Regions from separate parts of the Paenibacillus sp. FSL F4-0125 genome, predicted to be linked through region 3. Evidence: riboswitches for the same ligand, from Rfam matches in the RefSeq annotation. Region 3 holds a riboswitch; each other region holds the start of a gene.

Evidence for each region. Region 3 has a riboswitch for cyclic di-AMP ahead of NST74_RS24695 (TrkH family potassium uptake protein). Riboswitches for the same ligand answer to the same signal wherever they lie in the genome.
Region 1: it holds a riboswitch for cyclic di-AMP, as region 3 does, so the genes downstream of both, NST74_RS15950 (APC family permease) here and NST74_RS24695 (TrkH family potassium uptake protein) in region 3, are expected to answer to the same signal.
Region 2: it holds a riboswitch for cyclic di-AMP, as region 3 does, so the genes downstream of both, NST74_RS02620 (hypothetical protein) here and NST74_RS24695 (TrkH family potassium uptake protein) in region 3, are expected to answer to the same signal.
Region 4: it holds a riboswitch for cyclic di-AMP, as region 3 does, so the genes downstream of both, NST74_RS00190 (3D domain-containing protein) here and NST74_RS24695 (TrkH family potassium uptake protein) in region 3, are expected to answer to the same signal.

Annotation. Positions count from the first base shown of each region.
Region 1 covers NZ_JBBOZJ010000001.1:3,613,284-3,621,369, forward strand. The annotation lists gene murB (UDP-N-acetylmuramate dehydrogenase) at 1-114, opposite strand, end outside; gene NST74_RS15930 (ABC transporter ATP-binding protein) at 267-1,067, opposite strand; gene NST74_RS15935 (FecCD family ABC transporter permease) at 1,153-2,187, opposite strand; gene NST74_RS15940 (FecCD family ABC transporter permease) at 2,187-3,242, opposite strand; gene NST74_RS15945 (iron-hydroxamate ABC transporter substrate-binding protein) at 3,463-4,470, opposite strand; gene NST74_RS15950 (APC family permease) at 4,673-6,490, opposite strand; cyclic di-AMP (ydaO/yuaA leader) riboswitch at 6,614-6,772, opposite strand; gene NST74_RS15955 (disulfide oxidoreductase) at 6,970-7,434, opposite strand; gene NST74_RS15960 (DsbA family protein) at 7,431-8,086, opposite strand, start outside.
Region 2 covers NZ_JBBOZJ010000001.1:573,731-581,816, forward strand. The annotation lists gene NST74_RS02590 (ABC transporter ATP-binding protein) at 1-817, shown strand, start outside; gene NST74_RS02595 (ABC transporter permease) at 810-2,099, shown strand; gene NST74_RS02600 (hypothetical protein) at 2,133-2,324, shown strand; gene NST74_RS02605 (hypothetical protein) at 2,855-3,214, opposite strand; gene NST74_RS02610 (hypothetical protein) at 3,347-3,868, opposite strand; gene NST74_RS02615 (hypothetical protein) at 3,885-4,376, opposite strand; cyclic di-AMP (ydaO/yuaA leader) riboswitch at 4,509-4,674, opposite strand; cyclic di-AMP (ydaO/yuaA leader) riboswitch at 5,095-5,284, shown strand; gene NST74_RS02620 (hypothetical protein) at 5,475-5,891, shown strand; gene kdpF (K(+)-transporting ATPase subunit F) at 6,018-6,095, shown strand; gene kdpA (potassium-transporting ATPase subunit KdpA) at 6,108-7,784, shown strand; gene kdpB (potassium-transporting ATPase subunit KdpB) at 7,801-8,086, shown strand, end outside.
Region 3 covers NZ_JBBOZJ010000001.1:5,567,971-5,576,056, forward strand. The annotation lists gene NST74_RS24685 (LysR family transcriptional regulator) at 1-328, shown strand, start outside; gene NST74_RS24690 (potassium channel family protein) at 400-1,068, opposite strand; gene NST74_RS24695 (TrkH family potassium uptake protein) at 1,082-2,377, opposite strand; cyclic di-AMP (ydaO/yuaA leader) riboswitch at 2,512-2,693, opposite strand; gene NST74_RS24700 (CPBP family intramembrane glutamic endopeptidase) at 3,008-4,693, shown strand; gene uvrC (excinuclease ABC subunit UvrC) at 4,784-6,742, opposite strand; gene trxA (thioredoxin) at 6,858-7,175, opposite strand; gene NST74_RS24715 (YqzM family protein) at 7,534-7,689, shown strand; gene dnaI (primosomal protein DnaI) at 7,860-8,086, opposite strand, start outside.
Region 4 covers NZ_JBBOZJ010000001.1:38,705-46,790, forward strand. The annotation lists gene rsmI (16S rRNA (cytidine(1402)-2'-O)-methyltransferase) at 1-399, shown strand, start outside; gene NST74_RS00175 (AbrB/MazE/SpoVT family DNA-binding domain-containing protein) at 561-815, opposite strand; gene NST74_RS00180 (HD domain-containing protein) at 1,119-2,402, shown strand; gene NST74_RS00185 (TatD family hydrolase) at 2,552-3,322, shown strand; cyclic di-AMP (ydaO/yuaA leader) riboswitch at 3,520-3,749, shown strand; gene NST74_RS00190 (3D domain-containing protein) at 4,031-5,194, shown strand; gene rnmV (ribonuclease M5) at 5,471-6,022, shown strand; gene rsmA (16S rRNA (adenine(1518)-N(6)/adenine(1519)-N(6))-dimethyltransferase RsmA) at 6,019-6,903, shown strand; gene yabG (sporulation peptidase YabG) at 6,975-7,877, shown strand.

The DNA.
Region 1 (8,086 bases), 2.0 Mb from region 3:
ATCAGCTTTGCCGCCCATTTTGGTATACACGTAATCTTTTAAGTTTTCATGACTCTTCACTATTCCTGCAGTCATTAATTGCTCTAGGTCATCTTGAATTTTGTCAATATTCATGTTTCATGCTCCTTTAACCATGTGAAAATGATGGTTCTTTGATCTATTTCAAGTAGTGGTATCATGGAATTGTAGGCAACCACAACTGTAACAACGAACAGGCTCCCTTGTCAATGACGGGAGCCTGTTCGTTGTATGATTTTCAATAATGTTTACACCGCTTTATAGGCTGCAAGCTCGTAAGGAAGGCACAGCGGCACACCGGTGCGTGGATCTGGCACAATATCCGCCTCAATTCCAAACACTTCCCGCAGTACATCTGGTGTCATAACTTCAGTAGGTGAGCCTTCACTAACCACAGTACCGGACTTAATAGCTACCATATGCTGCGCATAACGAGTAGCATGATTCAGATCATGCACTACCATAATAATGGTACGGCCTTCTTCCTCATTCAGCTTTTGCAGAAGCTGTAGAACTTCAAGCTGGTGCGCCATATCTAGAAATGTTGTTGGTTCGTCTAGGAATAGAATGTCTGTTTCTTGTGCCAATGCCATTGCGATCCAAGCACGCTGACGTTGTCCTCCGGACAAGCGGTCAATCGGACGGTCATGGAAAGGCTCCATCCCTGTAACAGTGATCGCGTTAGAGATAATGCTGCGATCCTCCGCTGTCATTGTGCCGAATCCTTTTTGATGCGGGAAGCGACCATAGCTGACAAGTTCAGAGACCGTTAGTCCGTCTGGAGCCGTTGGGTTTTGCGGTAAGATCGCAAGCTGACGAGCTACCTCTTTCGTAGAAAAGTTATGGATCGATTTGCCGTCCAGCATCACGCTGCCGCTCTTAGGCTTCATGATCCGGGCCATAGTTTTAAGAATTGTAGATTTACCAGAGCCGTTAGCGCCCACTAGTGCGGTGATTTTTCCAGTAGGGATGGATAAGTTCAAACCTTTAACAATTGTAGCCTCTGCATACCCAATACTTAATTCTTCTGTATTCAAACGTTCTGACATGTTAACCACTCCTTAAAAGTTTATGAAGCTATGCTCCTAGAATGAACTACAGAATTTATCTTGCTTCGTAAGAAAGAGCTTAGTTTTACGCTTTTGATTTGGCGAGTAAATACAAAAAGTAAGGTGCACCAATGATCGCAACCACGATGCCTGTTGGAACTTCTGCAGGCTGCAGCACCCATCTTCCGATGGTATCCGCAGTAATCATAAGGAGTGCCCCTGTCAAAGCACTAGCCGGTAATAATACCTGATGACGGGGTCCCACAAGCTTGCGGGCTAGATGTGGTGCAATTAGACCAACAAAGCCTATCCCTCCGCTTACAGCGACACAGGAGCCGGCAAGTGCTACTGCTGTTACCAGAAGGAGAATACGTTCCTTCTCCACGCGCATTCCAAGTCCTAATGAAGTATGATCTCCTAGATTCAATACATTAAGAATCTGCGCCTTATAGAAGGCGAACGGTAACAGAATCGCTATCCAAGGCAGCAGCGCAAGGACAAATCTCCAATCGCCACCCCATATTTTCCCGGCGATCCAAGTCGCTACAAATTGATAATTATTAGGATCAAGCCGAAGGGCCAACACAAGCTGGCAAGCATTGATTCCGGCAGCGACCGCAATCCCGATAAGGATCAACCTTGTTGGAGACAGACCATCTGCTTTCCGATATGCAAGAATATAGATTAAAGCGGCGGTTAAGCTAGCTCCTCCAAGCGCTAAAAGCGGCAAGACGAATACCGGAGCTGCTGTTGTAGCCGGAAAAAACGAGATAAAAATGATTACCGCAAAACCTGCACCCGCACTAATGCCCAGCGTAGCCGGTTCAGCAAGTGCATTCCGAGCGAGACTTTGTAAGATACAGCCTGACACTGCAAAGCCTGCTCCAACTAACAATGAAATAACGATGCGAGGTAATCTGAAATCAAATAAGATTAGCTTTTGCTGATGAGTTCCATCTCCCAGCAGTGTATGTAATACCTCCCGGGGGGATAGACGCATAAATCCTGTATTCATACTGACAATAAATACAACAACGATCAAAATGGCAAGCAGCGATAACACTGTAATGGCGCGTGTGCGGCGTTCTTTTTCATTAGGAGAAAGGGTTAATCTGTGCATTACAGCTCCCCCTTACGCTTACTCGCTAAGTAAATAAAGAAAGGTACACCGATGATGGCTATTAAAGCGCCTAGCGGCGTTTCATAAGGTGCATTTATCATTCTAGCGGCGATATCCGCAAAGATAATCAATAAGCTCCCTAGAATCGCCGAGCAAGGAATAATCCAGCGATAATCTACACCAATGAAATAACGTGTAACATGTGGAATAATTAGTCCTATAAAAGCAATCGGGCCAACCATTGAGACTGCACTTCCGGCAAGAACGACTACAACAATCATACATGCCAACTGCACTAATCTTGTCCGCTGCCCCAGACTAACGGCAACTTCTCTTCCTAAGCTGAGCAAAGTGACGGACCGCGATAATATCATCGCTGCGATTAATGCCACGAACACCCAAGGAAAAACAATCTTGATCTGAGTCCAGCTTGCCCCACCCATTCCGCCAGCCAGCCAGAAGGCAATATCCTGGGATAAGTTAAAAAGAATAGCTATACCCTGACTCACAGCAACCAGTAATGCACTTACCGCAGAGCCTGCGAGCGTTAAACGTAACGGTGTAAGGCCATTAAAAGATAGCGACCCGATTCCGAATACGATAAATGAGGCTACAGCGGCACCTATAAAACAAAACAACATAAGTGAAGTGAAAGAGAGCGAAGGTGCAAAAGCAAAAACTATGGCCAGCGCTACACCTGCTCCCGCATTCAAGCCTAACAGACCTGAATCCGCCAGCGGGTTTCTTGTCATCCCTTGCATGATTGCCCCTGCTACTGCGAAGCAAGCACCGACCATAGCACCTGCTATCGCGCGTGGAAATCGCAGTTCTCTTATCACCTGATGCTGCTGTAAATCTGGATTGAAATGAAATATTGCTTCCCATACCGTAGCTAGCTTGATATTTGCCGCACCCACCGAGACTGAAAGTGCCAGTCCAAAGGCAATAGCAGCAAGTCCAATCACTAGAATACCCATTGCAGCTGCCGGTCGGGTATGTAGAGCTTTTTTTGTATCATTTTTATTGCGATGAGCGAAATCTGAGGGTGAAACCATGAGTCGTCTCCTTAATCGATAGTTACATTAGTCTATATGATAACAACAATCATTCTCATTATCGCAAAAAAAATTAGGTTGTACAATTGTAGGAGTAGTTTTTCCGTAATATGGGAATGGTTTATAAAAAAATGGTGCAGATCTTAGTATCCTAAGATACTTGATCTGCACGCCCTTCCCCACCAAAAGATCAGTCTCATTCATGGTGAATTACGACTTTTTATTTCACAAGACTTTTTAACACATCATCAATAATTTTACCGCCAGCGTTCGCACCACTGTATAACCAGCTGCTTGTTGAGCTCATTTCATGCACATTACCAGCTTTTACAGCCGGGATACCTTTCCAAATTGCACTGTCCAGGATCTCCGAACCCTCAGTCTTATCACTGTTTACAAGAATAATATGATCTGCCGTCAGCTCAGAAAGCTTCTCTAGTGAGATTGGATTCCAAATAGCTCTTGTGCCAACAGGAATTTCTGTTACTAAGTTAGGCAGCGTTACACCAAGGTCTGTGTATAACACAGCACCACTACTGCGTGTTTCATCTACAATATAGAAGTTCTTTTGTACCAACCATAAAATCGCCACGGACTCTTGACCAATAGCTCCTTTAAGCTCTTCTTTCGCAGCAGCCGCTTTGTCTTCATACTCTTTAATGGCTTTCTCTGCTTCAGGGGTCTTGTTCAGAATTTCACCAATCTTGAGCAGCGATTTACGCCAATCTTGATTTAGTTCATCCCCAATCACATAAGTCGGTGCAATCTTATTCAGTTGGTCGTAGATACCGTTCTGTACAGAAGACTCCGATGGGATGAGAATAAGATCCGGAGCAAAGCTGGTTACTGCCTCGAGCGGAAGATCGTAGCTAATGGTAGGCACATCTTTCAATTCAGCGGCCAGATAATCCTGAACACCATTCGGTACGGACCATTGTGCTACTGGAGTCACACCCAGAGTTACCAGAGCATCCTCCAAATAAGAACCCAGTACACGCGTTGGATTAGCCGGAATCGTTACTTCATGCCCCATTGCATCCGTTAACGTCTTAGGCGCTGCAGGAGCTTCTGTGGCTTCAGCAGTAGGTGCTGCTGTAGGCTCTGATCCTGTGTTTGATGCGTTACCGGAATTATTATTACCGCAAGCGGATAAAAATAGCACCATCACCATTAATCCGACCATCGTTAATTTCATGCTTCCAAATCTTTTTCTGTTAAACCAAAACATCTAATACCCTCCTAGTGTGTACAAGCTATGTTTTCTCAAAGATGTTGACTGTCTCTATCTCACTTTTAAATGATATTGATTCTCATTCTCTATGTCAACATATAAATTTTAAATTTTGTGGATTTGTAACAATTTCCTTCTTTAAAATACAAAAAAGGCTATATTCCGAACGTTCCGGATATAGCCTCTCCTTAAGGGTTCACTATTTATTCAAATGATAAGGGACAGTCGCTACCACAACATCTTTTGAATTCATTAGGTAAGAACGGATTAAAAAGCTGGTCTGATTATGAAGTACAGCTTGCCACCAATGCTTAGTGATAAATTGTGGGATCAGGATCGTGATATGATCCGTTGCTGCGGTCTTCCACTCCACTGTATCAATAAATTTCAGTAACGGACGAATAATACTGCGATATCTGGAACGGAGTACAATCAGGCGTACACCTGGGTTCCATTCCTCCCACCGTTGCTCCATCTTTTGGATGTCCTCTTCATCAAATCCAACATATACTGCTACAACATTATCCGTTAAAGACTTGGCATAGCTAATGGAATGCAGTACAGCACGTGTTACACCGGCAACAGGGACAACAACCGTGCTGCCTTTAATCAAAGGTTTATCTGTACTTGGACATATACGAAGCTCATCAGCAATATTCAAATAGTGCTTGTGGATACGGTAGAACACGAACATTACAGCAGGTAAGAAAATGAAAGCCATCCATACGCTTGAGAACTTAGTAATGATAAAAATAAGCGTAATCGTCAATGTAGTCAGCATACCAATGGTATTTACAACAAATCTTTTTTTCCATCCCGCTGGTTTGGTTTTAAACCAATGAACCATCATTCCTAGCTGAGACAATGTGAAAGGAATGAAGACACCAACCGCATAAAGAGGAATCAGGCTTTCTGTATTTCCGTGGAATGCAGCTACAAGCAGAGCTGACAGAACACCTAGAAAAATAATACCATTGGAGAAGCCTAGACGGTCACCACGAACCATAAAAGCATGCGGCATATATTTATCTTTTGCAAACATAAATGCAAGCAGCGGGAACGCTGAGTATGCCGTATTAGCCGCCAAGAACAAAATTACTGCTGTGATACCTTGAATGAAAAAATATAAAGTTCCGCGACCAAAGGTCGATTCAGCGATCTGAGAAACAACTGTGGCCTTTTCGTCAGGCACTATGCCGTACCAATACGCCAGGAGTGTGATGCCTGTGAACATAAATCCAAGTATAACTCCCATGACCATTAAGGTCTTGGCTGCATTCTTTTCTGCAGGTGCTTTAAAGTTTGGAATAGCATTAGATACAGCCTCTACACCCGTAAGAGCTGAACAGCCAGAACTGAAGGCTTTTAATAGTAGAAACAAACTAACATTAGAAACAGCAGCGCCAATTTCAGGGACATTCGCATGCACGCCACCTGCTGCATATTTAATAATACCGGAGATAATCAACACTACAATCGACACCACGAATAAATACACTGGGATTGCGATGAATGAAGCTGATTCTGTAACTCCGCGAAGATTAATTAAAGTAAGAAGAATAATAACGGATACTGCAATAAGAACGGTGTGATTATGAAGACTTGGAAAAGCCGATGTGATCGCATCCGTCCCTGCCGACGCACTAACAGCAACGGTCAGAATGTAATCCACTAACAAAGACCCTCCTGCTAAAAGCCCTGTCGGAACACCAAGATTACTCTTGGCAACGATGTAAGCTCCGCCTCCCTGAGGATAAGCGTAGATCGTCTGCCGATAGGATAAAATCAAGATGGCCAGCAGGCCCAATACGGCTAATGCAATTGGCAGGGAATACCAGATGGCAGTAAACCCTGCAGCCACTAGTACAATCAGAATTTGTTCCGTTCCGTAGGCTACAGACGAGAGCGCATCAGAAGACAGGACAGCCAGTGCTTTAACCTTGGATAACTTTTCATGATCGAGTTCGTTCGACTTCATCGGACGCCCGATCAATAGTCGTTTTACCTTGCTTACCATGGTGGATACAGTTCCTTTCTTTGGGAGCTGAAACGGAAATTCCGCGCGCTGTTTTCATTGGTGGATTTCATAAATGCAGACACTAAAAATAGCATACGGAAATGATCCGCATGCTATGCATGGTCATTATCCCACCTTTGCTTACGAGGTTAGCTGGCGGATTCGGGCTGTGGTATAGCCCTACGGTTTAAGTCCAATCGACCCATTCCGATTCACCCCATTGGCACGAATGCCAAGTTTGGTTCCCCCGTTTTTCCTAAGAAAATTCAGCGCATATTCAACTTCTCACAAGGTCTAATATTAGTCTACAAAGTGGTTACAGTAAAGCGTTGAAAAAAATGAAAAAAGAATGAAAAAACATCCAGTAAGCGCAAATACAGCGTCTTATTGGATGCTCTCTTTCATTCTCTTCAATTATCCCTCTGGATCGTGTTTTTAATCACTTTTCACATTTTTTCGGATCACTTAAAGTTAAAAAATCAAAATCCTAAACTTTCCTCTGTATCTAACTCCATCACTTCTTCTTCCTTACGTCCGTACCAAAGTAAAATACTAATTAAAGCAAAAGCGATTAACGCAAGGAATGGTATCGTAATGAATCCAAAAAAGTTCAAGTAATCCTTATTACAAGGAACACCAATTGTACAAGGAAGAACTTTACTTAACGCAGGAATTTTCTGTTCCGCATAATGATAGATCGAGATACTGCCACCAATCAAGCTTAGTGGAAGTACATAAGGGATAATCCGTTTATCCCCTCGAAACGTTGCAATTCCCAAGAGGAATAACTGAGGATACATGAAAATTCGCTGGAACCAGCAAAGCTTACAAGGTTCATATTTCAATACTTCGCTCAAATACAAGCTACCGGCAACAGCAACTAAAGAGACGAACCAGGCCAGATACAGGCAGTTACGCTTGCAAAAAGATAGGAACTTTGTCACTTTGCCTCCACAGCTTTTGCGGCGTCATTAATTTCAGTTGAAATCGCTTCAATGTTAAATGGATCCGCAGTCTTTACTCCATTGATGTAAAGGGATGGCGTTGTAGTTACCCCTGCTTCAGTAGCTAGCTGCATGCCCTTATTTAGGTCATCTGCATACGTACGATCCTTGATATCTTTACGTAGCAGTTCGTAATCGATAGCTAACTTCTCTTTCTCCGCAAGGCTTACTAAGAAATCTTCAGTTGCCCATTCTTCGCTCTCATCACCTTGCTGTGCATATACAGCATCGTAGAATTTCCAGAATTCATCTTTATTCTGATGATATACAGATAATGCAGCAAGTGAGGCAGTCTCAGAATCTGGACCAACGAAAGCCATATTTACAAAGTAGAGCGCTGCTTTTCCCTCGTTGACAAAATCTTGAACAATCTTCGGTTTAACTGAAGTTGCAAATTGGGAACACGCTGGACATTTTAAATCACCAAATTCAACAATTTTAACAGGTGCATCCTCTTTACCGACTCTAGGTAGCTCACTGTAATTGAATTCCACTGGTTCTCCCGTAGTGGCATTTTTTGCGGCATCTTTCGAAGCTAACATAAACAATCCAACAAAAATGATGACTACTAAAGCAATGGAACCAATAATTA
Region 2 (8,086 bases), 5.0 Mb from region 3:
GGAAATTTACGGATTACTGGGGGCAAACGGTGCAGGGAAAACAACCACAATGCGTATGGTGCTTGGCCTAATTTACCCTGATGGCGGGAATATTTTGTATAATGGAAAGCCGTATAACAGCGAACTTCAACAAATCATGGGCTATCTACCCGAAGAAAGAGGATTATATCCAAAGGTAAAGGTAAGCGATCAAATCGTCTACTTGGCACGTCTTCGCGGGATGTCGGCTAGTGATGCGGATAAGAGCCTTCGCTACTGGCTCGATCGGTTTGAGGTTCCGGATTATTACAATAAGAAGATTGAAGAGCTCTCCAAAGGGAATCAGCAGAAAATGGGTTTTATCGCCGCAGTTGTTCATAAGCCGCAAATTCTCATCCTTGATGAAGCCTTCAGTGGTTTGGACCCTGTTAACGTGGAACTACTGAAAGATACGGTAAAAGAATTGCGAGATCAAGGAACGAGCATCTTATTCTCTACTCACCGGATGGAGCATGTTGAAGAGCTTTGCCGTAATATTACGATTTTGGATCGTTCCAATACTGTCGTACAGGGCGATATTCGTACGATTAAGAGTGGGTATCCTCGTGAACAAGTATTGTTGCGTACGGATAACGAAGTGACCGGTCTAGAATCAATTGCAGGTGTAACAGCAGTACAGCGACAGGAGCGAGGTTATCTGTTGTCAATCAGTGAGATCGGCGCAGCACAACGTATCCTACAGCAGGCGATGGCGCAGGGTGAAGTGGAGCATTTTGAAATTAAGGAACCAACGTTAAATCAAATCTTTATCAGAGCGGTGGGTGAATCTCATGAATAAGATGGGGACAATAATTGGCTTTACCTTTAAAAATAAAGTAAGAACGAAATCATTCATGATTACTACGTTAATTCTAGTGTTGCTGCTCAGTATTGGGATGAATCTTCCGTACATCATCGATCAGTTTAAGGGTGATTCTACAACAAACGCAGAGACTCAAATTGCTGTGATCGCGGAAGAAGGAAATCAGGCGGCAGAGTTGTTGAAGGCCTATACTTCACCTGAGGGAATGCCGCAGGCAAAAGTTGTGCAGTATACTTCTGCCGATGATGCGGAGCTAAAGAAAGCTTTAGATGAAGGGACTGTAGAGGGGTATGTTACTTTTGCGGAACCTACTGGCGCAGGACTTCCACCCGTTACTTATTATAGTGAAAATGGTGAATTGAAGGGCGATGTACAAATCTATCTCCAAAATGCCCTTCAGCAGGCCAACACCCAGTTCGTCGTTGGCGACAAGCTGACGCAGGAGCAGATTGCTGCTATGTCAACACCGGTACAGATAGCTACTCAGCAGCTCAACCCTGATGGGACTGCGGGAGATAAGGATGCGTCGCAGGAATCCGCTCCAGCTATTAATTACGTCATTGTATACGCCATGCTTATGCTGTTCTTCATGTCAATCATGATGACCGGTAATATGATCGCGGCTGAGATTACTTCAGAGAAGAGCTCACGGATCATGGAGATTCTGATTACAAGTGCCTCACCTTTAGCGCAAATGTTCGGTAAAGTTATCGGTGTCTTCTTAGTAGGATTATTACAGATTGGCGTCATTATCGCAGCGGTAGTTGTCAATCTTAAGCTTCCGCATAATGCAACGATTTTGAAAGATTTAGACCTGGATTTAGGCCAGCTTAATATTAACTTGTTGCTTTATGGAATTGTTCTTTATGTGCTAGGGTATTTCCTCTATGCCTTGATGTATGCAGCTGTAGGTTCGATTGTCAGCCGTACAGAGGATCTTGGCCAAGCGGTTATGCCGATTATGATGTTAGGCTTCGTAGCATTCTATGTTCCGCTGTTTAGTATCTCCAATGCGGATACTCTGCTGGTTAAGGTAGCGAGTTATGTGCCTTTCACCTCTCCATTGACCATGCTGCTCCGAATTGGTGTTGGTGAAGTAGCGATCTGGCAAGTTATTGTATCATTAGCCATCCTGCTTGTTACTACGTTCATCTTTGGGTGGTTGGCTGCCAAGATCTATCGCACAGGCGTATTGATGTACGGCAAACGTCCAAGTATTAAAGAGATCAGAAAAGCGATGAAGGCTTACAAGATCTAATTGGCTTCATATAACTTTTAAGGAGTGGTAATCATGACTAAAAGTGAACAATACAATATGATGCTTTTAATGAGTTCGGTATCTCTGGCTACGGTTAGTAGAATGCTCTCGACCAATGGGTCCGTTTTGATGGATTTCACTCAGGGTGTATTGACTGGTATTGCCATGGTGGGGATGATTGCGGGATTGTGGATGTACGGTAAGGCACGTAAGAGTAAGTCGTAATAGTAGGAAATAAGGAAGCCGCGGCAGATGCCGTGGCTTTTTTATATGCTCGAAAAGAGTAAAAAGCGAAATGATCGCGTTAGAAAAAGTCAGTTCGGTATTTGTGTAATTTTAGTGAAAAAAATGTACAAAAAAGGAATTGGTGATATAAGCTGAGATTAGTCTCTTAAAAAACTTTTTATTTAAAGGGCTATAACGCGATTATTAGAGAGAAAGCATATAGGGGAGAGGTTGAGTGAGCAGGATGAGGTATTTCACTAAGGTGGAATTCGGCAATTATAGGGCGGATAGCGGTGGTGAAAAAGCTGGTTATTATGCTTTGATCTTTTTTGTTTATAATGCCTTAATCATTTATTTATTTTGTTTATCTTTATACTCGAAATAATAATATCCTTGTCCCAATCATTAGTCATACCCTCATAGATTATATTCAATTATATATGAAGTAACTCCCACGGGAGGGTTGAAATACTGAATGTCAGCCCTCCAACTACGCTAGTTAGCTTTTCGGCCAAAGTGAGCTCCGAGGGCTAAACAACGGACAAATTACCGCTGGGCAGCAAATCCTCTTGAGCAGTCATTTGCTCCCGCACATGTCTAAGCTGATCTTTCAGTACAGGAACGCTCTTTTGCAGGATAATGCTAATTTGAGGTAAAGATAGCTTTAGGCCATACCACATCACTTTTACGAGCTGCTCCTCCCAAGGCAGTGCCTTGGCAGACAGGAGAGACCGGCGTGCGTAATAATCGGCGCATTGTCGGATACAAGAGCGGTAGGCTTCGATAGAGAATAGCTGGCTGTCGAAGCTTTTTTGAAGGAATATTTTATGAAGCTCTTTAAAAGTTCGGATAGTAACTTTCTCCGCTTCTGCTGATTGTTGTAACAACATAGAACTGAGCGCATAGATATCATTCGTATTCTTTTGAACACACTCTGCAAATATAGTTCTACGGGGCGATCCGGCAGGTAAGGGGTCAGGCATGATAAACACGATCCTTTCAGAATGGGTTATGGGATGAACCTATAATATTGAAAAGTAAGAAATGGATTTGTTGATAAGCTCGGCGGTATCAGGCTCTGGATAACTATGCTTTTGAAGCGCAATACTGGATACGGTCTTAGATGGTTTATAGTATAGCCGCCCCTCTCTGGAATCTCTTCCACCGGCGACAGCTCTGTACAGACGACCTTGCTCAATATGATCTGCCAAGAATTTCCCCTGCAGCTTGGCTTTTAAATCCTGTAAAGCATCTTGCACTAGCTCAAACTGAGTCTGATCCCACTCTGAACCATGGGTACGTACTTTATCTATCGCTTCCTCAAGCCGGCAGTGGTATATCATTCTGAGAAAAGAACTCCATTTAATAAGGTCGAAGGTTTTGGTATTGACTGAGATAAGACATGCCCCCCAGCTGCTACCCCCTTTACAGGTAAGTTTCAGGATGCCATACCGGCTGCCTGGATCAGCCTCCATACCATAGTGAATAGGCTCAGGTGAATCAAAGACGAATACTTCAATGCGAGATAGTCTTCGCTGGTCCATGACAAGTTTCTCCTTCCTAGGGTTCCAAAAACTTAAGCTCAACATGATGAGTAATGTTAGCCTTCTCTATACAGGCAAGCATTTCAGCTTCGTTCTCACAGACTGCGGCATGCTCCAGCCATAGTCGGAATTTCTGTTTACGTATAATGGATAAATGTAAGGGGAAGGTGCTGCGGGATCTCATTACGTACCAACCAATAGCAACGTCCTTCCAAGGTTTCTTAAAAGCGGCGAGCCACGGAAAACATTGATGTGCCGACCAATCCTGCAGCTGCTGCTTTTCTCTGATATTTTTATATATTTCGTATATAATTCTTCGGTCCATACAGCACTCACAAGTAGAAGGGCTGCTGAAATGGCGCAAGGATTCAATTTGGTTCTGACCAAATGCATAGCCGACAATAGTTCTGTGATGATCCTCTTCGAACCATAACGCTCCAAAGCAAACATAATTTAGACTTATCGGCTCAAGCAGCCCTTGCTGTATTCCCCAATAATAGTGTTTCATTCCTTTCACCCCGTCCAGCATGCTATTACCCGGGTAGGTTCAGGTAACGCAAAAACCGCAGCAAGAGGAGGACCTCTGCTGCGGTTTTGGAATACAGGCATACACACCTGTGCCAAAGCGTGGCGGATCAAGGGTCTCTCTCTTTACGCTTACGAGGTTAGCTGTCGGATTCGGACGGTGAGAGTCGCCCTACCTATGTGAGACTTGAACAGTCTCCTTCGGATTCACCCCAAGTAGGCCATGTGGCCCGATGGTTCCCCCGTTCCCTGCAAATACAGGAACTCAGCGTTGATTGTATTTCGTGAAATAGATTCAATCCGAATCATACTCTTTTCAAGGTGTTTCTGTAAAAGCAGAAAGTGTTCTTTTGAGCGCAATTTGAACCGTATCCTACCAACTCCGACGAAAAATCCTGCCAAATAGGTATTTATTGCGTGTTATCGAGCTTCTTTCTCGTTTAATCTCGACTTCTCGTTTCCTTTCCTATATAGGCGATTTTTGGTGATTTCTCCAGCTGTGGTGAATAAAATCACAGAGTCCGTCCGCTTTTCGCTAATTGATTCAAATTCGAGAAAACAAGAGATATAGAGAGATTGAATATCAAGTAAGCGCTATCCAATGCGAAAATAGTTTTTAATTTGCATTATTTTGGCATCAATCACGTTTTACAATACTTCCTGCATAAGGGTATGATTACTCCTGTTTCAACAACAATCGAATATTTGATCCGCTTAATTTCCGATAAGGAAAGCGGGGGAACCAACAATCGGCAGACGATGTGAGAGTCGGAAGCCGGTTATGGGGTGAATCCTGTAGAAGATATGAGTGAGCTCGCATCTATACAGGTAGGGCGACTCTCACCGCCCGAATCCGACAGCTAACCTCGTAAGCGTATGGAGAGAGGATGAGTGCAATGTGACCGCTAGCGAGCCACAGAGGAGAATCCTTTGTGGCTTTTTGCTGTGCTTTTTTAAGCAAAGCATTTATGGAAAACCTCACGAAGAGGTCGTTATATTCATCATTAGCGGTAGCTTTTCTTTCAAGACCAGGGTGATCAAGCTCTGATCTTACAAGCAAAGCATTTGAGGAGAATAAGAGATGACAGATCAGAATGAATATGTACTGGTATGTGCGCCAACGAAGGCAGGAGAACATTTTATTAAGCTTCTAAAATTTAGAGGCATTAAGATGGCGGGATTGACCAACAACTTGCCTGAGAAGTCCCTACTTGAAGAGATGGGGATTGAGAAAGTCGTTCTAGTAGATACCCGCCATCAGAATACTTGGTTTCGCCCGCCGTTCCCGGTAGGCCGGGTATATCTGTTCGAGAGCAGCTTTACGTTATGCTGCCGCTACATTCAGATGTGCCGCACCTGGACGACACAGCCGATTTTTGTGATCACAAGCTCAATAAATCCTAGATTGGTCTATAAAAGACTTGGTGCAAGTTATGTAATCTATTCCCACAGTGGTGATGCTGATTTTCTGATCGATAAATCACCTCATCAAGGATAAAAGAAGGAGTGCGGGAGATATGATGGATCTGTATATGGTGGCTTCGTTAGCTGTAATTTACGGGTTGTTTTATGGATTTATGCGCTGGTGCGCAGGTGTAGTTGAGGATACAGGGAGGGATAAGCTGTGATTCTAGTCATCGCTGTTACCCTACTGCTGTTTTTATATCTGGTTTACGCATTAATTCATCCGGAGAAATTTTAAGGAGGGGCATTCATGGGCATTTTGCAAATCGTAGCTGTAATCGTCATTCTCATCTTGCTGGTTAAGCCGATGGGCACGTATTTATATCATGTATTTTCTAATGAACCCAATCGTACGGATCGATGGTTTGGAGGCGTGGAAAAAGGGATTTATAAGCTGATCGGACTGAAAAAACGGGAAGGGATGTCCTGGAAAAAGTATGCGCTCAGCTTTGTCTTAACGAATATCGTACTGGTTACTTTCAGCTATATCTTTCTTCGATTGCAGCGGGGTTTACCGCTAAATCCGAATGGAATTGCGGATATGGAACAGACGCTTTCGTTCAATACGGTGATCAGCTTTATGACTAATACAAACCTGCAGCATTACAGCGGGGAGACGGGACTTTCGTATTTTTCACAAATGGCTGTCATCACGATGATGATGTTCACGTCTGCAGCGAGCGGATTTTCAGTTGCGGTTGCTTTTGTCAGAGGGATCACAGGACGCAAATCAGTCGGGAACTTCTTCGAGGATTTCGTCAAAGCACATATTCGTGTGTTCATTCCGCTGGCTCTGCTAGTTTCATTGGTACTGGTAGGACTACATGTGCCGCAAACCCTCAAGCCATCACTTGAAGTCACTACACTAGAGGGGCAAACGCAACAGATTGCTATCGGTCCAGTAGCTTCACTGGAATCGATCAAGCATTTGGGCACGAACGGAGGCGGCTTCTTCGGGGCCAATTCATCGCATCCTTTTGAGAATCCTAATCCACTTACGAACGTGCTGGAGATTCTTTCTATGTGGATGCTGCCAGCTTCGCTCCCTTATATGTACGGACTGTTTGCTAAGAACAAACGTCAGGGCTGGGTTATTTTTACCGCAATGATGACCTTGTTCGTGCTACTGCTGGGACTGAACTATTATGCTGAATCAAAGGGTAATCCGGCGATCAATGCACTAGGAATCGAATCTTCGCAAGGCAGCATGGAAGGTAAAGAGGTACGCTTCGGCATTCCGCAGTCTTCCTTGTTTACTTCAGTAACAACCGCAGCTACGACAGGTAGTGTTAACAATATGCATGATACGCTGACACCACTGGGAGGTATTACGCCTCTGGCACTGATGATGCTCAACAATGTCTTTGGGGGTAAAGGTGTCGGACTGATCAATATGCTGATGTATGCGATTCTGGGTGTCTTCCTGTGCGGTCTGATGGTCGGCAGGACACCGGAGTTTCTCGGACGGAAGATAGAGGCCAAGGAGATGAAGCTGATTGCCATTGCGATCCTTGTTCATCCGTTCATTATCCTAGTGCCAACCGCAGCTGCGTTCCTGACCGATTTGGGGCAAGGGGCGATTACGAATACTGGATTCCATGGGCTCAGCCAAGTGTTATATGAATATGTCTCTTCTGCCGCGAACAATGGCTCAGGATTTGAGGGGCTTGCGGACAACACAACCTTTTGGAATGTTACAACCGGGATTGTCATGCTGCTAGGCCGTTATGTCTCGATCATCGCAATGCTGGCAGTAGCAGGTTCTTTACTTCAGAAGAAGCCAGTTCCTGAGACCATTGGTACATTCCGCACAGACAATGGTCTGTTCACGGGAATTCTGATTGGTACCGTAGTGATTATCGGTGCGCTGACGTTCCTGCCGGTCATTGTACTCGGCCCCATTGCAGAATATCTAACCTTACGGTAGGAAGAGGGAGAATAAGATGAGTACTGTAAAAAGAAAAAAGCTGCTAACGGGACCCATACTCCTTAGCGCTGTAAAGGATAGTTTTATAAAGCTTAACCCAGTAACGCTAATCAAAAATCCAGTCATGTTCGTGGTAGAGGTCGGTACGATCATTGTCCTCCTCATGGTGCTGGCTCCTGGATATTTTAATGCAGAGGAATCGATAGGCTTCAATATCACAGTGTTGTTCATTCTGCTATTTACAGTGCTGTTTGCGAACTTCGCTGAAGCACTGGCGGAAGGCCGGGGTAAAGCCCAAGCCG
Region 3 (8,086 bases):
TTTCTCCAAAGGCACCTGGTATCGCCGTCTAACGGACGATCTGTTCCAGCGCTGCGGAATTGATCCAGACGTACGTATGGAAATTGACTCCTTCGAAGCCATCGTGCGGCTGCTACCGACGGTCAATGTAGCCGCATTACTACCTAAGTCTTATCTGCGTCCGCAGCTGTTAAACGGTGGTGGACTGGTCTCTCTGCATATTAAAGAGCTGGAGCAGACCCAGCGAACTACCTGTCTGATCTACCGTGACGATGGAACCCTGAGCACAGCGGCCCGCAGCCTGGTGCAGGTTACAGAAGAAATGTTTCTGACAGAACGAGAGAAGTAATCCCTGCCTCTCTCGTGCAACTTAAATTTAAAAAGCCCTCCGTCCAATGAAAGGACGAAGGGCTTAACTATTTATTCTTGGTTTACAACCTCATTCTCAAATCGATCAATACTTTCATTAGAACCAATGAGTACCATTACATCGCCTTCGCTCAAATGATCATGTGCCGTTGGAGCAACGATAATTCCACTTTCCCTGTTCAGGGCAACAATACTGCAGCCATACTTTGCTCTTGTATTTAAATCGGACAAGCTTTTCCCGTTCATGCAGGACGGTACGGTTAGCTCCACGATTTTATAATCTTTTGACAGTTCAATATAATCAAGCAAATTAGGTGTCACAAGCTGATGTGCTACACGAATGCCCATATCCCGCTCCGGAAAAATAACCCGGTCCACGCCCAGCCTGGACAACGCACGACCATGAAGAATCGAGATCGCCTTGGCTACAACTTGCTTCACTCCAATCTCTTTTAACAAAATAGCCGCCAGAATACTTCGCTCCATATTGTCGCCAATCGCTACAATCCCGCAGTCAAAGTTCCGTACACCTAGCGAGCGCATAATCCCCTCATCTGTAGCATCTGCCACTACGGCATGTGTCAAGTGATCGCTCATTTCCTCTACGCGTTCTTCATGGTGATCAATCCCGAGCACCTCGTAGCCCATTTCCATCAGCTCAAGCGCGAGACTTGACCCAAAGCGCCCTAAGCCGATTACTACAAATTGCTGTGCTTTCATTTCTGATTAGCTCCTATCCAATAATTATTTTACCTTCTGGATGCTTATACAATGGTTTACCCTGTTTAGGACCAAGCGCATACACTAAAGTTAATGGACCTAGTCGACCTGCGAACATAGTCAGACAGATCAGAATCTTACCGATGATAGATAGTTCAGGTGTCAGCCCCATCGTTAGCCCTACCGTGGCAAAGGCCGAGGTTGTCTCAAATAAGATCGCTAAGAAATTACTATCCTCTGTTGTGGAAAGTACCATCGACACAGAGAGGATCAATAGTAAAGCTAGTAATGTTAACGTCAACGCTTTATAGATACGCTCCTGCGCCAATCGATAACGGAACAGTACAACATCTTCACGCCCGCGCAGCATCGCGATTACCGCACCAATCATAATGGTAAAGGTAGTAGTCTTAATCCCGCCACCCGTTGAACCAGGTGATGCACCAATAAACATAAGAATAACCATAAAGAACTGAGAGGCTTGCCGGAGTCCAGCAATATCCACCGTATTGGCACCAGCGGTTCGGGGCGATACAGACTGGAAGAATGCTGATAATATTTTGCCGCCGAAATTAAGATTACCCAGTGTGCGCTGATTCGTAAATTCAAATATAAAAATAACCAAAGCACCAATAACAATAAGCCCAGCCGTGGTAGAGAGTACAACTTTGCTATGCAAAGACAATTTACGTTTTACACGAAACTCCACCAGATCAGACATGACAATAAAACCAATACCGCCGGAGACAATCAGAAACATCACCACGATATTCACTAGCGGGTCATATACATAGTCGGTTAAACTCCGAAAATCCCCAAAAATATCAAATCCAGCATTATTAAACATCGACACTGCATGAAATATCCCAAAATAAATGGCCTTTCCCAGCGGCATATCAAACGCCCAACGTATGGACAGCAGGACCGCTGCACAGCCCTCAATGACTAATGAATAAATAATTACTCTCCGGATCAGCCGAACAATCCCCTCCATAGAACCCTGGTTCATGGCTTCCTGCAGGATCAACCTGTCCCGCAAAGAGATTTTGCGTTTCATCATCATGGCAAATAAGGTGGCCATTGTCATAAAACCTAAGCCGCCGACCTGGATAAGCAACATAATCACGGTTTTTCCAAAAAAGGTGAATGTCGTCCCGGTGTCCAGCACCACAAGTCCGGTCACACAGGTTGCCGATGTCGAAGTAAACAATGCATCAATAAAACTCACAGCATTCCCGCTCGTACTCGAAATGGGAAGCATAAGCAGCAAGGCTCCTATCAGAATAATCGATGCAAAACCGAGCACCATAATCTGAGGCGGAGAGAGCTTCAGAAACTTTGATTCAGAAACTCTGCGAAACTGTGAAGCCACTATGCTCACCCTCTTATCTTAATTTAAAGAATTCCAACAAAAAAAGCACTGGAAAACCAATGCTACCCTTGGTTCCTGCAGTAAATTAGCCTACGAGGTTAGCTGACGGATTCGGACTGTGCAGGCTGCCCTATTCGTTCCTAGAACGAAATTCACCCCTGATGAATAAAGTCACCTTTTACGGCGTATACTCATCTTTTCATTACTTCTTATGGTTCCCCCGTTTTCACCTGAAATTCGGCTATATACAATTGCATACAAATTATATCTGTTATTTCGATAAATCACAAAGACACAATTAATGGTGATTCATATGAAAAATGCGGTTTGGAGAGGATGTACCAGAAGGAGTGCCTTTTCTCATCACTTTTCCGTGTTTTCCCTGCAATTGCATCGATTTTCATGAAAAATGAAGAATTGATCACTTTAAATTCATGGTATATATTCAGTTTCCTATTCTATAATATCTCTATTACCCATAAAAAGAATATACGATGATTTTTGTAACTATCATGGCACTAATACTATAATGGAACATAACATTGTCAGTTTACAAGGAGGCGTTACATGAATCCCGTTGGCCAGCCCTTACAGCAACGTGCCCTCTCCAAGAGGCTCATCATCTCGGGCATTATCGGTCTTATTCTATTTATTATGTTTCAGATTGCCCCCTCGGTGCTAAATAGCCCTGCCGGGGAAGATACTACCGTCATCAGTAAGGCGGAAGCCCGCGACAAAGCGATATCATTTGCGGAACAAAAGTTAAACTATACCAAAGCACCAAACGATCAGTGGAATGTACTTTATGAAACGGACTCTTCCTTTTATGGTTATATGTCCCGCGAGAAGCTTTTGGAGGACTACACAAAAAAGAAATTGGATCAACGGTATCCTTTTGACATTTTCCGTGCAACACTTAGTCCTTCAGCGGCACAAGAGCCTACAATCTCCGTTGACCTCAATATGTATACTGGCGCAGTTGTCGCCTTCACACAAGGAGCAGAAGGGTCATCTGCAGAATTGCCAAACAATGTAGCTGCTGGTGCAAAAGAAGAGGACAAGGGTGCTGACTTGTCTTTGGCACAAAAAGAAAATCTTGCCCGCCCCTGGCTTCAGGAATGGGATGTAAATCCCGCCAAGCTGCAAATTGAATCGAATGCAGGAAACTATGGGCTCGTATATACTGACCGTTCCGTTCAGATCGGCGAATCCTTGCTTCACTATTATTTCGATTTCGCTGACGAACAGGTATCCAGCTTTAAAGCCGGATTCACTGCTCCAGCCTGGCATACCTCCTACGTGAAGGACCAGACCTCTCTCGCAGAAAAGCTTACTCTATTCGGTTACGGTCTGCCTACCTTAGCTTTAGGAATTTTGGCACTCATCTACAGCATACTTAGAAGAGAACATACCTCCTTTAAGCGCGGAATTTTCCTAAGCTCGGCTTATTTTGTAATTATGATGATCAGCACCTATAATATGCTTCCTGAATCTTCGGGCGAAGGACTCGAGGCTCAAATCACTTCCGTCATTATGTTCATCATTTATGCCTTATATAGCCTTCTAATGTCCTCCCTGCTCTATTTCTCTTTAGTTGGAGGGGACGGCCTTTGGAAAAAAGAAGAGGGGATGAACCCATGGCCTCGTGCTAAAGAGCCTGGCTATGGTAAATACGTGCTGGATAGTATCCGGGCTGGATACGTCTGGGCATTCGTGCTGCTAGGGGTACAGACCCTTATGTTCATCGTATTGTCATTGACTTTGCAGAACTGGTCCACTACTGACGCTACTCAATCTCCTTACAACATGAGATATGCTTGGCTGCTGCCTATCGTTGCATGGCTCGCCGGGTTATCCGAGGAAGCTATTTATCGTTTTTTCGGAATCCCTATGTTGAAAAAAGTGTTCCGGAGCACGTTCATCGCTTGCCTGATCACCACGCTGGTATGGGCGTTTGGTCATACACTTTATCCGATCTACCCTATCAGCTCCCGTCCTATTGAGCTTACCGTGATCGGGCTGCTCTTCAGCTATATTTTCCTTCGTTACGGCTTTATTGCCGTCATGTTCAGTCATGTCGTGTTTGACAGCATTCTGATGGGCGCTACGCTGATCTTTATGAAGGAAAGCGTGAATGTCGGAGCAGGTATCTTCGCGATTATCATGCCGTTCATAGTCGCCTACATTGTCTACCGGTTTAATCCACCGCAAAAACCTGATCCGAAGCCGGTTGAACCGAAATCTATCATTTAAAGAAGTAACGGGTGGATACCCGATAATAAAAAAGGTGTCACAGCAGAAACCTGCTATGACACCTTTTTTTTGTATTTACGCAAACACGCCCTATGTCGCCGGCTCTTCATCCTTGAGCGCCTCAAGAATTTGACTAGCCAGCTTTTCGCCAATAGAAAGTGATTTAAAATCCTCTATGGAGGCTTCTTTAATTTTCTTTAGCGATCCGAAATGCTTAAGCAACGCCTTGCGCCGCTTCTCGCCTATACCTGGTATGGAGTCCAGCTTAGAGGTAACCATGGACTTCCCGCGCTGCTCACGGTGGAAGGTGATAGCGAACCTATGCACCTCATCCTGAATCCGTTGCAGCAGGTAAAACTCCTGACTATCCCGAGCTAAAGAGACGGGTTCTGGCGGATCTCCAACCAGAAGCTGAGCCGTCTTATGCTTGTCATCCTTAACGAGACCGCAGACCGGAATGAATAACCCCAGCTCGTTCTCCAGAATATCAATAGCTGAAGAAATCTGCCCTTTACCACCATCGACTACGATAAGATCTGGCATCGGAAGGTTCTCTTTCAGCACCCGTTCATACCGCCGCCGGATGACCTCGCGCATCGTTCCATAATCATCCGCACCCACTACTGTACGAACTTTATATTTACGATACTCTTTTCGCGCGGGCTTGCCATCAATGAAGACAACCATCGCAGAGACCGGATTGGTCCCCTGAATATTCGAGTTATCGAACGCCTCGATCCGGCTTAAGCGTTCGAGCCCCAAGCTCTCGCCTAAGCTCATTGCGGCACCAGAGGTACGTACTTCATCTCGTTCAATAAGCCGGAACTTCTCGTCGATTGCGACTGTAGCATTTTGGCAGGCCATACCGACCATCTGCTTCTTGAGTCCACGTTGTGGCACCAGCACTTTGATGCCGAGCCACTCCTGTAGAATAGAGGCGCCACCTGCGGCATCAACAACACCTGCTGCTGATGCTTCCGCAGCGGCGATTTCACGTGCCTCAGCTTCTTCAGGTGATTCGGGGGTATCTTCCCCCTTTTGTAGCTCTTCTTCAGCTGGAGCAGCAATGACAATTGCCGGTTTAGCTTCTTTATCAACCACTGCTTCCTCGTCAAGCACATCCGGTAGAAGAATCTCCTGCGGCAGGGCAGGATTATCACTGTAATACTGCGTCACATAAGACATAAAGTCACTGTAGGCTTCCCCATAGAAAGGAAAGACGGAGGAATGACGCTGGATCATCTTCCCTTGTCTCATGTACAGAATTTGTACACACATCCATCCCTTATCTACGGCATACCCAAATACATCGCGATCCTTAGTATCCGTAGTGTTGATCTTCTGTTTCTCCATTAATGCATCAATATGGATAATTTGATCCCGCAGTTCCTTCGCCCGCTCAAAATATAATTCCTCAGCAGCTTCCTGCATTTTCTGCTGTAAGTCCTTCTTAACCGCATCATGCCCTCCGCTTAGAAAAGCAGCGATATCTTGCGTAATCTGCTCATACTCAGATTTCTGCACTTCCTTCTCACAAGGCGCCAAGCATTGGCCCATGTGGTAGTAGAGACAGACCTCCTTCGGCATTACGCCGCATTTACGGAGCGGATACATACGGTCGAGAAGCTTTTTCGTTTGCTGTGCTGCATAACCATTAGGATAAGGACCAAAATATTTTGCTTTATCTTTAATCACCCGGCGTGTAACTTCAAGCCGAGGGTGAGCTTCATTCGTTATTTTGATATAAGGAAATGTCTTATCGTCCTTCAGAAGAACGTTATAACGTGGCATATGCTTCTTAATCAGATTGCACTCGAGAATGAGCGCTTCCATGTTGCTGGACGTAACAATATATTCGAAGTCAGCAATATTAGCGACAAGTCGCTGAGTCTTACCATTATGACTGCCTGTAAAATAAGAGCGAACCCGATTCTTTAGTACCTTCGCCTTGCCCACATAAATAATGGTGCCTTCTTCATTCTTCATCAGATAGCACCCGGGCAGATCGGGTAATAGAGCCAGTTTGTTGCGGATATTGTCCAAATTGATCCCCTCCAGCTAAATTGGACCCATGATTAGTTGGCTTTTAGCGCACAAAACGCCTCCGGAATGAACCGAAGGCGCTGAGCGGCAGGGCCGAGGCCCGAACAGTAGCATTTAACAATTATTGATGTTTAGCTACGATATTTTTCAGGGATTCTTTGGAGTTCAATCCCACAACTTTATCTACCGGTTGACCGTCTTTGAAGAAGATCAGGGTTGGGATACTCATAACGCCAAAACGAGAAGCCGTTTCCGGATTCTCATCCACATTCAATTTTGCAATCTTCACGCTGTCTCCCAGTTCTGCGGACAATTCGTCCAAGATTGGAGCAATCATCTTACAAGGACCACACCAAGGAGCCCAGAAGTCTACTACTACAGTACCTTGACCTTCCACTTCGTTACTGAAGGTTTGGTCAGACACGTTCACGATAGCCATGATATTGTTCCTCCTCTAAAGTTTTACGAAACATTAATCCATTCTAAACCAAAGCTTAGTTTATGGAAGCTGCTCCGAAAATATAAGTTAATAAATTGTTTCATGTAATATGATAACCAAATTACCACTTACCGACACAATTCCAGTATAACATATCTTTAAGGGATATGTTATATATCACATACAATTATATTGCCCTCAAACTAATTTTATTTACGTTACTCTTTTCTTTACAATCTCCCCAGCCTTTCGGTATACTCTAAGAAAGCGCATTAAATGTCAATGACTTATTTCATAATGGTCAACTTAAATTGCATCTTAACAATACAGGCATTGTCCCTGTAAGGAGGCAGAAGCTATGGATGTCAACGCGCAAGTACGGGACCCACGAGAACACATCAACGAAGAACCCCGCAATGATCTAGGCGATTTAATGAATGGATTTTTCGGAATGACTGCATTTATGACCGTTGTCTTTTTCGGCATGGTCATCATTAAGTTCATTTCGGAGTAAGGGAATCATCGTAATATAAAAAGAGGCTGTCTCAAAAGTAGCGAATGCTGCTTAGGGAGGCTTCTTTTTTTTAAAAAAAGTAATTAGAGAAAGAAAACAGAGAACAGCGACCCTCCAATAAACGGAGAATCGCTGCTCTCTCTGAATTTTAAGGTTTTGAATACTCCAGCTTATCTAATTGTCCCCCGTTGATTCTCCCCGTGCAGTGGAATAACATCCACAAAAGGAGCAATACGATCCATCAAACGTTGGCCTTTATAGATTTCCTCGCCATCCTTGCTTGTAAAGCTAAGATGTTTCTCCAAACCATCGAGCGGATAATTCGAGGTATAGAAGGTTGGTTTACGGTTCATCCGATAATTTAGAATCGCGCCAAGCACGTGATCACGCGCCCATG
Region 4 (8,086 bases), 5.5 Mb from region 3:
TCGGCGCAAGGGACTATACTGTTCTATGAGTCTCCACATCGAGTGGTGAAGACGCTGGCTCATCTCCAAGAAGCATTCGGCAATCGAAGAATTGTACTGGCTCGTGAATTGACGAAGAGATATGAAGAGTTTCTACGTGGGACGATTGAGGAATGTACGGATTGGCTTGCTGAACATCCACCGCTTGGCGAGTATGTAATCGTCGTTGAAGGTGAGAGTAAGGAAGATGCCGAATTGGCAGAATCAGCTTGGTGGCGCCAGTTAAGTATTGAGGAGCATGTTGCACATTACGAAGCGGCAGATTTACCACGTAAAGAAGCCATGAAAAAAGCAGCTTCTGATCGTGGTGTCGCAAAGCGGGAGATTTATAACGCGCTTCTTGATAAAGCTGAGCAGTAAGTGTTATAGACCGGTCCTAATACTGAGAGGCTAAGAATACAAAGTTGCGGGAAACTGAAGTAAAAGCAGAAAAAAAATACCTCCCGCGGTCACGGGAGGTCAAGGAGATATGAAAAGGTTAGAATTAACAATTTGATTAGTTCTATTATATACTATTTATTTTAGTTTGTCACAGGGGTAGGAATAGTAGAAATGCATTCATGACAAACTATTTTTCCTTTAAAGTAAGTTACGTTCTCAGCGTTGCCGCAGAAAATGCAGGCAGGCTCATATTTCTTAAGCATAATGCGCTCACCATCAACGTAAATTTCAAGTGCGTCTTTTTCACCAATACCAAGAGTACGGCGCAATTCAATGGGAATAACTACCCGACCAAGTTCATCTACTTTTCTTACAATTCCTGTTGATTTCATCATAACAATCGTTACTCCTCTCAATGTCCCATAAACGCCATTATTCGACATTGTTCACTGTTTTATGATATTCATAATACCAACGATTCCCAAAACAGTCAACCTTTTTTCATATGCTAAATAAGAACTTTTTCACAAAAACTTTGAATTGCCTATCATAATCACGAATTCTAAAAAAAGTGTAAAAATAAACTTTGTCGATTTACCAAGACTAAAATCGTCATAATTCGACAAAGTACGACATAATTATTTATTATATACTTAAATTGGTTAAAATCATATTAAATTTAAAAAGGAGTTGATCTCATGAAGCAGCCGCTCACAGAAGAAAAGGTTTTCAAAGATCCGGTTCACAACTATATCCACGTGCAGGATACTATTATTTGGCGACTAATAAATACAAAGGAGTTTCAGCGTCTACGCCGAATCCGCCAGCTGGGTACCTCGTATCTGACTTTTCATGGTGCAGAGCATAGTCGGTTTTCTCATTCCCTTGGGGTATACGAAATTACACGTAGAATCATTTCACAATTTGAACGAAGCGGGTATAAGGATTGGATTCCTGAAGAAAGTCTGCTGACCTTGTGTGCGGCTTTGCTTCATGATCTGGGACATGGTCCATTTTCTCATTCTATAGAAGAAGCTTTTGAAATGAACCATGAGGATTGGACTTGTCGTATTATTCTGGAGGACACAGAGATAACTGAGATCTTGCGTGATGTGGAGGAGGATTTTCCTCGTAAAGTAGCTTCAGTGATCTCCAAAACTTATGAGCATGAAATCGTTGTTAATCTGGTTTCCAGTCCGCTAGATGCTGATCGCATGGATTATTTGTTGCGTGATGCGTACTATACAGGTGTAAACTATGGAACGATCGATATTGATCGGATTTTGAGAATGCTGCGTCCTTATAATGGTCGGGTTGTGGTAAAAGAATCGGGAATGCATGCAATTGAGGATTATTTAATGTCGCGTTATCAAATGTACTGGCAAGTATATTTTCATCCGGTGACACGCAGCTCTGAGATTATTTTACGACAAATTTTCCGTAGAGCTAAGGAGCTTTTCCAAGAGGGGTACCATTTTAGTTTTATGATTCATCCGCTGGAGGATTTGTTCCGTGGAGAGGTGACAGTGAAGCAATATTTAATGTTGGATGAGGCGCTGGTACAGACGGCTTTTATGCAGTGGACGCTTGAAAAAGATGAGCTATTAAGCGACTTGTGTACCCGTTTTATTCATCGTAAACTGTATAAATATGTTGAGATGGAGAATCTTGATACAGATATGATTACTGAAATTCGCAGCAGTTTTGCGGCAGCGGGACTTCACCCGGAATATGACTTGGAGATTGATTTTCCGACAGATTTGCCCTATGATGTGTTCCGTCCGGGAGAAGCCTTTGACAATAAGCAAATCTTGCTGCTTGATCGACATGATCAGCTGAGGGAAATTTCAGAGGTGTCGGATATTGTACGCTCTATTAGCGGCATTCATCGTGGCAGGTATCATCTGTATTTTCCTCAAGATAAGTTGAGACAAGCGCTTACACGATTGCCATCTTCAATAGCAGAGATTTTTGCAAAATAATACAAGAAAATATGGGATTTTTGACAAGAAGAAACGATGTTTTCGTCTTTTGAAATCAATAACTGCTTCTCGTAGAAATAGACGATACAATAGATGGCGTGAAATTCACACTGTCTTATGTTAAAAAACAACAAGGAGTGACGGCAAAAATGTTTCTGTTTGACACACATACGCATCTGGATGCACCTCAATTCGACGAGGATCGCGAAGAAGTTATCGCTCGTGCTGTAGAGGCTGGCGTTAGTAAGATGATTAATATCGGATTTAATCGGGAGACGATTCCCTCTACGATGAAGCTGGCAGAATCTTATGATTATATTTATGCTGCAGTGGGCTGGCATCCGCAGGATGCGATAGATATGAAAGAAGGAGATCTCGATTGGATCGCTTCTCTGTGCAGTCATAAAAAAGTGGTGGCTATTGGGGAAATTGGACTGGATTATTACTGGGACACCTCTCCCAAGGACGTGCAACATGAGGTTTTTCGCAAGCAAATCGGACTAGCCCGTGAACTAAAGATGCCGATTTGTATTCATGACCGTGATGCCCATGAAGATGTTGTACGGATTTTGCGGGAAGAAAAGGCAAATGAGGTTGGAGGTGTAATGCACTCATTCTCAGGAAGCTGGGAAACGGCAAAAATGTGCTTGAATCTTGGTTTTCATTTATCGTTTGGAGGACCCATTACGTTCAAAAATGCACGAGTGCCAAAAGAAGTGCTTGCGCAGACCCCGTTAGACCGATTATTGATCGAAACGGATGCTCCATATTTGACTCCTCATCCCTTCCGCGGGAAGCGAAATGAGAGTGCTCATGTGAAGTTGGTAGCAGAGGCGGCAGCTGAAATTAAAGGGCTAACATGGGAAGAATTGGCTAAAATTACGTATGCGAACGCACTGGAACGATTTGGGATTGAGTGAAAACGGGAGTAAAACAGGCGAAAAATAGAGAATGGCCGATATATTAAACTTTTTTAATATAAAAACGGCTGAATATTACAATATTTTAACCAAATTTTTGCTTAAACGTGGTTGAATCGTCCTTTACAACATGCATCAAAACAGGATATCATCTTTTCAGTGATGTGAGCTGTGTTATAGTGACAGCCACTGATTCATGGATCGTCTCGCTGAGTCTCCGTATGGAGAACGGGGGAACCAATATTGACCTGTCGCATGCCTGTATTTTGAATACGGCTTCGACGTGCCACAGGACAGTATTTGATTTCTTCACGTGGTCTTTGGGGTGAATTTAAGGGCAACCGCCATGAGCGGGTGACCTGAAATAGGGCGTCTCTCTTTCGTCCGAACCCGACAGCTAACCCCGTAAGCGCAAGTAAGAGAGGCAACCTCGTGCACAAGCATTCTCTATTCTGAATTTGGAGAAGCCACGAAAGAGTCCTCAATTGAACTCTTTTTAGGCTTTTTTATTTTTGAATAAATAGAATGTTGCCCACATACTGTTATATAACAGGGGTGGGAGTAGCTGTGCCGAGCAGGCGATCCATGAGCAGGAGACGCTAAGTTATTAAGTGCGTGTCCTGTGACAATCTCAAATAGTTTCGTCAAAGGAATTCAGTCCTCATGATATACAATTGACGACGGGGCTATGTAAGGAGGATGGAGAGAATGGGCGTATTCCAACCAGAAGTATCCCATGATTCGCAGTCATCCAGCAGGTCTTTCGCACTACGGTGGGAGCAAGTAAATACTCGCGTACTTTTACTTGCAGGCGTGATTTCAGTCGCTATCGCGCTACTTATTCTGCTGTACGTACACGGTCAAAGTAACAAACAATTATTTTTAGTAATAGACGGGCAGACACAGACGCTTGAAACGCGAGAAGCGCTTCTTGGTGATGTGCTGGAGAAAGAGCAAATTTCGCTGCAGCCGCATGATGAACTATCTTTAGGTCTGAGTGATGAAATAAAAGACGGTGACCGTGTCGTTATCAATCGTGCGCAGAAAATTAGCCTTATTGCGGACGGAGCAACAAAAACGTTATATACAACCGAGGATACAATCGGTAAAGCAATTGACAAAATGGGCATCACCCTAGAAGGTCATGATAAGATTTTCCCTTCGTTAGACACCGCCATTTCTGCCAATATGGAGATTAAGATTGTTCGCATCAACAAACAGACTGTACAGCGGACAACTAACTTACCCTTCAGAGTCATCAAGACAGCAGACCCCTCCCTTACTGTGGGAACAGTTAGAGTGGCACAGGCAGGCAAACCAGGCGTCATGATTCAGCATATTGAAAAGATCTACCAAGACGGAGAACTGGCCTCTATGCGCATGATTGGTAAGGAAGTACAAACGGTAACGAAAGATAAAGTTATTGCCGTTGGTACCAAACCACTTCCTAAGCCGGCTGTAGCTAAGACTACAACAACTTCCAAATCAAACACTACTTCCAAAACGGCTAAGGTTAGCGCCAAGACTAATAACGTCACAAGCAAGGCTGGCGTAGACTTTGAGTACAAGAAGATGATTAAGAACGTCTCCATGACAGCTTATTCATCAGAAGAGCCAGGTATAGGTACCAAAACTGCCTCCGGAACACGCGTAACGGAAGGTCGTACAATTGCAGTAGACCCGAATGTAATCCCTATTGGCTGGTGGGTATATATTGAGGGGCTTGGATTCCGCCGAGCTGAAGATACTGGCGGTGCCATTAAAGGCAATAAAGTAGATGTCTATTACGATTCACTGAGCCATGTGCGTAATTTCGGTCGTAAATCACGTACCGTTTATGTGATTGGACCTGTGAAGCCGGAGTTAAATTAGTTCGGAAGCTTTTGCAAATTATTCTTTGATAAGCTATAGTGATGATAACCGTTAAGGAACGCCAGATGATCATTTCGTTGATCGCAGAGCAACCGCTCATCACTTATAAATTCTTTAACCAAAAGAAGAGGAGCGAAACCTCTTCTTTTTTGCTTTTTTTAAATATAAGGAAATATAAGTTTCACGTTATACTTTAGCCTTATATTTCTCGTTTAAACGCTTGCCGTCCTTGAAAGGACGCCGAAGGCGTTTACACTTGGGAAGGAGTCAAGAGATATGATTAAGGAATTAATTGTCGTTGAAGGTAAGAGTGATACCGTCGCTGTTAAACGCGCTGTAGAAGCAGATACGATCGAAACAGGGGGCTCGGCGGTAGACCGGACCGTAATTGCGAAGATCGCGCTTGCTATGGAGCGTAGAGGGGTGATTATTCTTACAGATCCGGATCACGCGGGTGAACGAATTCGTAAGATTGTGTCCGCAAAGGTGCCGGGCTGCAAGCATGCTTTCATTCCGGAGAAGGACGCAACCCGTAAGGGAGATATCGGTGTGGAGAACGCCTCTCCAGAGGCGATTCGTCATGCGCTACGAAACGTACATACCTCTTTTGAAGGAGCACCTGCAATCATTGGAATTGACGATCTAATGGCCGCTGGAATGCTTGTACACCCTCGGGCAGCTGAAAGACGTATGGCACTTGGTAATTTGCTTGGAATCGGATATTGTAATGGCAAGCAGCTGTACAAGCGGCTGGCGATGTTTGGAATTACGCGGGAGGAATTTGCCGGAGCTCTCGCCCAAATTGATCAGGGGGGCATTACTTCATGAGTGGTAGAGAGGAAATTTCAACGCCAAAACGGACAAAAGAGATTATTCAACGTTATGGATTTAAGTTCAAGAAGAGCTTAGGACAGAATTTTTTGATTGATCAAAATATATTGGACAAGATTGTAGACGCTGCTGGGCTAGATAGCGACTCAGGGGCTCTAGAGATCGGTCCTGGGATTGGAGCACTGACGGAGCGTTTGGCGCTAACAGCCGGTGCGGTAACCGCTGTGGAGATCGACCGTAGGTTGATCCCTATTTTAAGGGACGTACTTTCCCCTTACCCGCATGTTAAGGTTCGTAATGATGATGTTCTGAATGTAAACCTGCAGGAGCTGTTTAAGGAAGACTTTTCATCCGTGAACAAGGTAAGCGTAGTTGCCAATTTGCCGTATTATGTGACTACACCGATCCTGATGAAGCTGCTCGAAGAGAAGCTTCCGCTTGATAACATCGTTGTAATGATTCAGAAAGAGGTTGCGGAGCGTATGGCTGCTTCTCCGGGAGGGAAGGAATACGGAAGCCTTAGCATTGCCGTGCAGTATTACAGTGAGCCTGAGCTCGTCTGCATTGTGCCGCGTACAGTATTCATTCCTCAACCTAATGTGGAGTCGGCTGTAATCCGTCTAAAGGTAAGAGAGCGTCCACCGGTAGAAGTTGAGAGTGAGAAGCATTTCTTTGAGGTCGTCCAAGCTTCTTTCACACAGCGTCGCAAAACGATTGCTAACAATCTCAAGGCTCGTTACTTCCCTGAAGAGGGACGTGAACGTCTGGAGGCTTTACTTGCAGAAGCTGGTATTGAACCAACCCGCCGCGGAGAAACGTTAAGTTTAGAAGAATACGCCCGATTGAGCGGTGTTCTGTTGGCTGCTGGAATCGTATAAGCTAAAAACACGGCTAGTTATGAACCAACTGAGGTCTTTGCCCATACGATGGGGTAGAGGTGGTGGTTGTAATGAATTTAGGAGACTTGGTCGTTCGTAAATCGTATGGCGGTGATTTGACTTTTCGTGTAGATCATATTGTGCAGGACAGAGCCGTCATTAAAGGCACAGATTTCCGTCTGTTGGCGGATTCTCCTCTGAATGACTTGGTTCAAGTGCCTCCTACCCGAATTACGGAACGAGGACAACAAGCACAGATTAAAGCGAATGAATCACTGACACAGCTGCGGAAAGACCGACAGGAGCAAAGTCAGCGGAGCGGGAGCGCTCTATCAGAGGGGGCATGGGCTCCATCGCCCAAGGAAGCTGCTTATTTTGAAGTGCCGGGGAAAGTACTACATCTGGATGGCGATCCGGCGTACTTGAATAAGAGTCTGAGCTTATATGAGCAATTGCGGATCCCTGCTGAAGGTCATCATGTTCATGAGTCCGCAATGGCTGACACTTTATACCGGCTGCTGCCCCGCGTGCGTCCAGATATTGTGGTGATTACCGGTCATGACGGGGTGCTGAAGCAACAGCATACTTACGATCTTCACAGTCTGAGCAGCTATAAAAATTCGCAAAACTTCGTAGCTGCTATTAGGGTAGCTAGGGATTATGAGCGAAATTTTGATGCGTTGACGATTGTTGCAGGTGCTTGCCAGTCACATTTTGAAGCGCTGCTGGGGGCAGGGGCGAACTTTGCCAGTTCCCCTGGACGGATATTGATCCATGCCTTAGACCCAGTATACGTAGCTGCAAAATCGTCGTTCACGCCCATTAGGGATACGGTGAATCTGAGTGATGTTTTGAACAACACCATTAGTGGTAATCAGGGAATCGGCGGTATTGAGACCCGTGGCAGCTTCCGTATTGGGATGCCACGTCTGCAGAACCTGTCGGCACTAAAAGTGACACCTTCTGCGATTTAATTGACAGGGGTAGGTCTATTTTCCAAGGCTAATAGGTAAATTGGAGTGGCCAAATAGAATAATGTGAAGAGAGGGTGAGCGATATGCTGACCCTTTTTTTATGTTCAGAGCATATATATTGGGGCGCCCGCAAAGTACCTGGGCACGGATCGAAGCCCCCACTTTGGGGGATTTATTACGTGAAATAACCGCTATCTTTAAAGAACTAA